3 regions of the Brevibacillus sp. FSL K6-0770 genome follow, and region 3 is predicted to be linked to each of the others. Evidence: riboswitches for the same ligand, from Rfam matches in the RefSeq annotation. Region 3 holds a riboswitch; each other region holds the start of a gene.
The links. Region 3 has a riboswitch for cobalamin ahead of NST23_RS24850 (ABC transporter substrate-binding protein). Riboswitches for the same ligand answer to the same signal wherever they lie in the genome.
Positions count from the first base shown of each region.

Region 1: it holds a riboswitch for cobalamin, as region 3 does, so the genes downstream of both, NST23_RS23685 (energy-coupling factor ABC transporter permease) here and NST23_RS24850 (ABC transporter substrate-binding protein) in region 3, are expected to answer to the same signal.
Region 2: it holds a riboswitch for cobalamin, as region 3 does, so the genes downstream of both, nrdI (class Ib ribonucleoside-diphosphate reductase assembly flavoprotein NrdI) here and NST23_RS24850 (ABC transporter substrate-binding protein) in region 3, are expected to answer to the same signal.

Region 1 is NZ_JBBOBQ010000001.1:4,977,342-4,979,602, forward strand. It holds gene cbiQ (cobalt ECF transporter T component CbiQ) at 1-187, opposite strand, end outside; gene NST23_RS23680 (energy-coupling factor ABC transporter substrate-binding protein) at 184-468, opposite strand; gene NST23_RS23685 (energy-coupling factor ABC transporter permease) at 465-1,229, opposite strand; cobalamin riboswitch at 1,378-1,573, opposite strand; gene NST23_RS23690 (quinone-dependent dihydroorotate dehydrogenase) at 1,725-2,261, opposite strand, start outside.
Region 2 is NZ_JBBOBQ010000001.1:2,785,008-2,787,268, forward strand. It holds gene NST23_RS13665 (alpha/beta hydrolase) at 1-816, opposite strand, end outside; cobalamin riboswitch at 990-1,187, shown strand; gene nrdI (class Ib ribonucleoside-diphosphate reductase assembly flavoprotein NrdI) at 1,342-1,701, shown strand; gene nrdE (class 1b ribonucleoside-diphosphate reductase subunit alpha) at 1,688-2,261, shown strand, end outside.
Region 3 is NZ_JBBOBQ010000001.1:5,231,252-5,233,512, forward strand. It holds gene NST23_RS24850 (ABC transporter substrate-binding protein) at 1-1,092, opposite strand, end outside; cobalamin riboswitch at 1,243-1,440, opposite strand; gene NST23_RS24855 (winged helix-turn-helix transcriptional regulator) at 1,594-1,962, opposite strand; gene NST23_RS24860 (alpha/beta fold hydrolase) at 2,072-2,261, shown strand, end outside.

The DNA of each region.
Region 1 (2,261 bases), 250 kb from region 3:
AACGGACGGGAATACGGGCATATCCGATCACCCATACTCCCATCCAAATGCAAATCGCCATTTGCAACCACTCATGTCCTGTCAAAACGAGCAAAATCAACGCGCTCGCAAACAGAAGCTTGTGTTCCGGCGGCAAAAATCTCAGACGGTTTTGATACGAAAGAGAGTCAAGCTGCTGCCAGTTCATTTTTTGTTTTTATCCAGCCGACCTTTGTACAAGCCCATCGCATAGCCGACAATGCCCGCTCCCAATGCCGCTTGCACGGCAAACAGCAAGCTCTCCGTCTCGCCTCCTGGCGGTTCAAGCAGCGGCTGGAACCACGGCTCGTACGCAGGGGCAATCTCCTTGATCGCTTCCTCTGCCGCTCCGTCCGCTCCGCCGAACTCCGAGTCCTGCACCAAAAGCAACGGCACGATCGCAAGCACGACGACACCCAGGAGCAGCAGCCAGTTCATTCCTTTTTTCACAGCGATTCCTCCCGTTTCAGCAAGCGCAGCTCCGCCAGCTCTTTTGCATTGTAAGATTGAAGCCAGTTCCAGACGAGCACGGTCAGAAGCCCCTCGCTGATCGCCAACGGAATTTGTGTGATGGCAAAAATGCCAGCGAACTTGGCGAAAGAAGCCAATACCCCGCCAGACTCAGCCGGAAAAGCCAGCGCCAACTGAACAGATGTCACTACATAAGTCGCCAGGTCAGCAAGAGCTGCCGCAGCGAAGACAGCCAAACGTTGTCCTCCGTTGGCACGGACAATCAGGCGGTACACCCCGTAAGCCACCATCGGCCCGACAACCGCCATCGAAACAGCGTTGGCGCCAAGCGTGGTCAATCCGCCATGCGCCAACAGCAAGGCTTGGAACAACAGCACCAGACTGCCCAGCACAGACATCACCCACGGGCCGAACATGATCGCCCCAAGTCCTGTTCCGGTAGGATGGGAGCTGCTTCCCGTCACCGAAGGAATTTTCAAAGCAGACAGCACGAAAGCAAAGGCACCTGATACGCCAATAAGCAGCTTCATTTGCGGGTGTTCTTTGACGATTTTGTTTAACGAACGAATGCCAAGAATGAAGAACGGAATAAATACTACCCACCAGAACAACGCCCACGACAGCGGCAAATACCCTTCCATAATGTGCATCGCGTAAGAAGTTTGCGGTTCATTTACGAGAAAGTAAAGAACAAAGCCCGCAATCAATAAACAGGTCGAGACAAAGCGTGATCGATTCAAGGCAACTTCTCCTCCTTTGCTGTTCTTTTTACCGTTTTTTCCAATCAAAAAAGCCCCATCCGATAGCAGACGAGGTATGCGCACAAAACAATAGACATGAACTTCTGTCCAATTGCTCCGTATTCACCGCTCCTTTCCGCGAAGGTCTCCAGGGTGTGGCAAGTAGGTAGGTCTCCTGGCTTTCAGATCGATGCGCTCTTTGTCCTTCCCCATATGAATATGAGTGGAACTTCATCAAAGAGAACTCCCTGATTACAGTGGCGGGACCGCTCGGGACTTTCACCCGATTCCCTGTTACCCTTCGTGCTCATGCACACAAAGGCACCTATTGCCGACAATATCCAATTGTTTGACAGTTCTTGCTTGTCCTACATTATTATACTCAATCGCCCAATCCAGCGTAAAGCTTATTATCAAAAGGCTCCTGCAACCGATGACCTTTTGGCGAATGTCATTGACTGCAAGAGCCTTGTTTTTGGTTCTACGTTTTTGATTCTACGCTTTCGCGTCCACGCCAACCGCTTCGCTGATGTGGGAAAAACCGTCCCGCTGCATCAGCTTGAGCAATTGCTTGTTGATCTGCTTCGAAATGCCAGGCCCTTGATAAATCATGCCAGTATAAACCTGAACCAGGCTGGCGCCTGCGCGTATTTTCTGATAGGCGTCTTCTCCGGTAAAAATGCCTCCGACACCGATAATCGGCACTTTGCCTCCGACTTCCTGATAAATCTCTTTCACCCACGCTGTCGATCGCTCTGTCAGCGGCTTTCCGCTCAAACCGCCCGCTTCCTCGGCGTACCGATGCCCTTGAACAGCTTCCCGCGACAGTGTCGTATTGGTGGCAATAATCCCGGAAATGCCTTCCGCCACAGCCCCTTGCACAACATCGCGCATATGCTCGTCAGACATGTCTGGAGCTACTTTGAGCAAAATCGGTTTTTTCTGAATGCCGCGCGCTTCCAGCTCAGCCGCTTTCTCGCGTATCGCCCGCACCAGCTGGCGCATGCTTTCTGTCTCCTGCAAGTCGCGCAA
Region 2 (2,261 bases), 2.4 Mb from region 3:
GGCAGCGGTTTTGGATGCGAAGCGGATCGCGTGGCTGATCAGGACGTGCAAGACAGAGGTGTGATTTTCGTCCGGGAATTGACGGAACGTGGCTTGTATCTGGCCTGTGCCGAGAGCGGACAGCCTTTTTGCCATGGCCTCAGCTTTGACGTTGACGTGGAAGCGCCCGTCGTTCTCCAGTTCCCCGATCGTCAGGAGCGCTCTGACTTTCAGCTCGTCTGTAAGCCGTTCAGGCAAGCGCCGCTCTTCTTCGAGCAGGACGCTTTCGTTCCAGTGAATGGACGGGCTGCCGGCGATATAGCATTGGTACTCGTGCGGCCGCGTCAACAGGGCGTGCAGCACCAGCAAGCCGCCGAGAGAATGACCGAAGATCGTCTGGCGCGAGGTGTCGATGGAAAAGTCTTTTTCGATAGCAGGCTTCACCGTTTTCTCGATAAACGAAAGAAACCCTTCGGCGCCGCCCATTTCCGGCCATTCTCCGCCGCGCGGATGAGCGGGCAGCTCGTCTTGCGGAACGACATGCGTGAAGTCGTAGTAGCGGGACGGATGGAAGGGCGCTTCCGTCGGATAGCCGATGCCGACGACGATGGCTGGTTGCACGCCTGTTTTTTCAGGAGCGCGGCATTGCAGGCGAATGGCTTCGGTCATCGTGCCGAAAACCGAGTTGGCGTCCAGCAAATAGATGACAGGAAAGCCTGTTGGCGGCGGGGCTGTGTCTGGCGTGCTCACAAATAGGTGGAACGTACGATCGTTGTATGTTATTTTTCTCGTTTGGGAACGGGGAATCGCTACTGCCTCGTAAGTCGTACTGTCCATCATGGGTCACTCTCCATTCGTCCGTAGGCGTCAACTTTTATGTACACGAAACCTATTATATGGACGAAAACCAGAGATTGGCAATAGAGAAATGAGAGAGATTATCACTACGAAAATTGAACATGCCAAGCTTGACTCCTACGATATATTGAGGTAAAGTAAGTTTTACCAACTACATATTGATGCGGACAGGTGTTTACCACGCTATATTTGGTAGACTTAATAGGGAAGTCGGTGAGATTCCGACGCGGTCCCGCCACTGTGATGAGAGAGTTCCATTTGCTTGTGATCGCCACTGATTGAGCCAATCGGGAAGGCCAAATGGAGCAATGACCCCAAGCCAGGAGACCTGCCTGACTGCAAGCACTGTGTAACCTACGGAAGATAGGGAAGTGTTCGAGCGCTCCATTCGTTTGTCATGTTGAATGGATACGATGGGAATCATCATGCGCATTCGACATTTTGGCGTCGAATGCGCTTTTACTTTGGCTAAAAAGTATACAATTGCAGTAAAGGATGAGGGACATGATAATCGCTTTTGATTCAAAAACAGGAAACGTGAGACGATTCGTAAACAAAATCGATCTGCCGCGCGTGGAAATCGATCCGGAGATGGTGCTAGACGAGCCGTTCATCCTGGTGACGTACACGACAGGCTTCGGGCAGGTGCCAGAGAAGGTGGACCGTTTCCTGAAGCGAAATCATGTCTATTTGCGCGGAGTGTCTGCCAGCGGCAATCGCAACTGGGGCACCAGCTTTGCCAAAAGCGCAGATACAATCGCGATCCAGTATGGCGTTCCGGTGATTTCCAAGTTTGAATTGTCCGGTACCGGCCGTGACGTGGAACAATTTACGAGTGGGGTGGCAGCAATTGCGGCACATTGAATTGAACAACCAACTAATGCAGCGTGGAAACGACGGGTTTTACCAATTGGAAAAAGACAGAGAGGCAGTCGCCGTCTTCATGGAGGAAGTGCAGGCGAAGACCATGACCTTCAACAGTGTCAAAGAGCGGATGGACTATTTGATCCAGCATGATTTTTATGAAAATGTGTATGAGGACTACACCGTTGAACAGGTCGACGAAGTTTTCCGACTGGCGCATGACACTGGTTTTCAATTCGCGTCGTACATGGCCATCTCCAAGTTTTACAAAGACTACGCTCTGAAAACGGACGACAAGTCCACGTATTTGGAACAGTACCCGGATCGGGTAGCGATTGTTGCTCTCTCGCTCGGCCGCGGAGACTTCGAGCTTGCGAAGCGCCTGACTGTTTCCATGATGGAGCAGCGTCTCCAGCCGGCTACACCGACATTCCTCAATGCAGGGAAAAGCCGCCGCGGGGAAATGGTCTCCTGCTTCTTGCTGGAAATGGACGACTCCCTGAACTCGATCAACTACGTGCTCGGAACTTGCATGCAGCTCTCGAAAATCGGCGGCGGCG
Region 3 (2,261 bases):
GGCATACTGCTCGGGATCGATATCCTGGAATTTATCCGGGTACAAATATTTGGCTAGTTGGAGATTGCCGATATACCGCTTGTCCGATCCGACAAAGTTGGTGTAGAAAAAGTAAATGTCTTTGCTTTGCCCCGCCTTGAGCCGCGAAACAGATGTCGTGCTCATAATATGGCGCAGCGCTTCCTCAAACGGCTTCGTATCCTTCACATTGTAGCCACCCAGCCAGGTGCCGTGCAGGGTAATGACCTCCGGGTTGCGCTTGAGCACATATTCCTCGTCGACCATGATCGTAGTCGACGCCTCCGCCGGATTCCATTGCAAGTCGGCAGCGTCTTTCCCGCCAGCCAGAATCGTCGCGTAGCCTTCCCCTACTCCTGGCTTCCCGTCCAACGACTGGCTGGGGAAAATCCGGTAGCCCCCGTTCGTATTGAGAAATCCGGCTGACAAGGCAAGCACCTGTTTTTTGTCTTCCTCCTTGATGCCTGCCACCCGGTCCGCTAACAGCTTTTCAATCGAATGCTTCCAGGCGAGAAATTCGTCTGCCTTGTCCGATTTATCAAAAATTTTACCGAGCAGCTTCAGCTCCTCATCCATCTGTTCCGGCAAATAGTTGTTCATTCGCACGACTTTGATTCCGGCTGGCTCCAGCTTTTCCTCCAGCGTCTTGTCGGGGCGATTCGTATAGGCAAAGACGATTTGCGGCTTCAAGCTGATGATTTGCTCCAGATTGATCTGCTTCGTTTCCCCCACATCCGGCTTGCTGTCAAATCCGAGGTACGGGTTATTTTTGACCGTCGTGTCGCCTGTAGCCAGCACGTACTGCTCGGCTCCCAGCAGCTTGATCGCTTCTGCCGTGTTGCGATTGAGCACGACCACCCGCTCTACTGGCAGCTTTACCGTGATCGCAGTCCCTGCGGAATCTTGAAAAGCAAGCTCCTGCTTTTCCTGCGGCACCGCCTGTTCAGTTTTCTGTTCCGCAGGCGTTGACGATGACGGTGAAGCAGCAGAGCAGCCAGTCACGACCAAAAAAATCGTGAGCAGGCCAAACAGCCATGCTTTGCCGATCCAGCTTTTCCGGTTCTTTTGCAGCATCGTTTCCACTCCCTATCTTTTTGTGATCAATAGAAAAGCCCCGTCCCGCCGGACGAGGCAAACGTGTAGAAGTAATCAGTCGACATCATGAATAAATAGACACAAGCTGTCGCAGCTTCTTCCTACACCTCACCTTTTCCGCGAAGGATTACGGGTGTGACAAACTAGGTAGGTCTCCTGGCTTTTGGCTCATCGCGCTCTTTCGTCTTCCCCGATGGTTATGCTCCATACCGAGTGACATGTTGGAAAGAGAACTCACCAATTACAGTGGCGGGACCGCTCGGGATTTTCACCCGATTCCCTGTTACCCCTTGCTCTCGCAAAGGCACCTAGCTGCATGCTATTCTTGGCTGATTATACCATTATTTTCATAGGGAGGGGGGACCGTAAAAACAAATCGGCCGCTTCCTTCCCTTTTTGCCTTCGCCCGAAAAAAATCCGCCGTTCTCAGGTGGTCGTATGGTTGTCGTATGCGATTATGGCCCGGTGCTTTCAGCAGTTTTAGGCAGTCGGCTCCACTTCATCCGCCACAGGCGTGCCAAACTGCTCTCCCCATTTGATCAAGTATTCAATCACGGGACGCAGTGCTTCTCCCCGCTCTGTCAGCTCGTACTCCACCTTTGGCGGAACGACCGGGTACACATGCCGCAGCACAATCCCCGACTCTTCCAGCTCCCGCAGCTGTTCCGCGAGCATTTTGTGATTCACGCCCATGATGTTTTTTTTCAGTTCACCGTACCGCTTTTTCCCGTTCAGCAGCTGGCAAATAATCGTCGTTTTCCATCTTCCTGCAAGAATGGAAACAGACAGCTCGATCGGACACTGAAACTGTTTGCCGTTTATTTGATAAATCACCTGTTGGTTTCCCATGGTTCTCACTTCCCTTTTGGTAAGTATTCAACGAAAAAGTGCGTACTTACTTTTTTACAGTGTATTCGGTAAGATCACTTTTGTAAAACACGATTTCAAGGAGGCCCTCATGGAAAAATTCGTTCAGGTTGGTCCCATAAACGTCGCATATGCAGTAGAAGGAAGCGGGCCAGCCGTGCTGTTGATCCACGGTACAGGAGGCAGTTACGAAGGCACGTGGGGCAATCTCGGCAAGGCGCTGGCACCTGACTTTACCGTCATCACCCCCAATTACAGCGGCTCGGGCAAAACGCAAGATG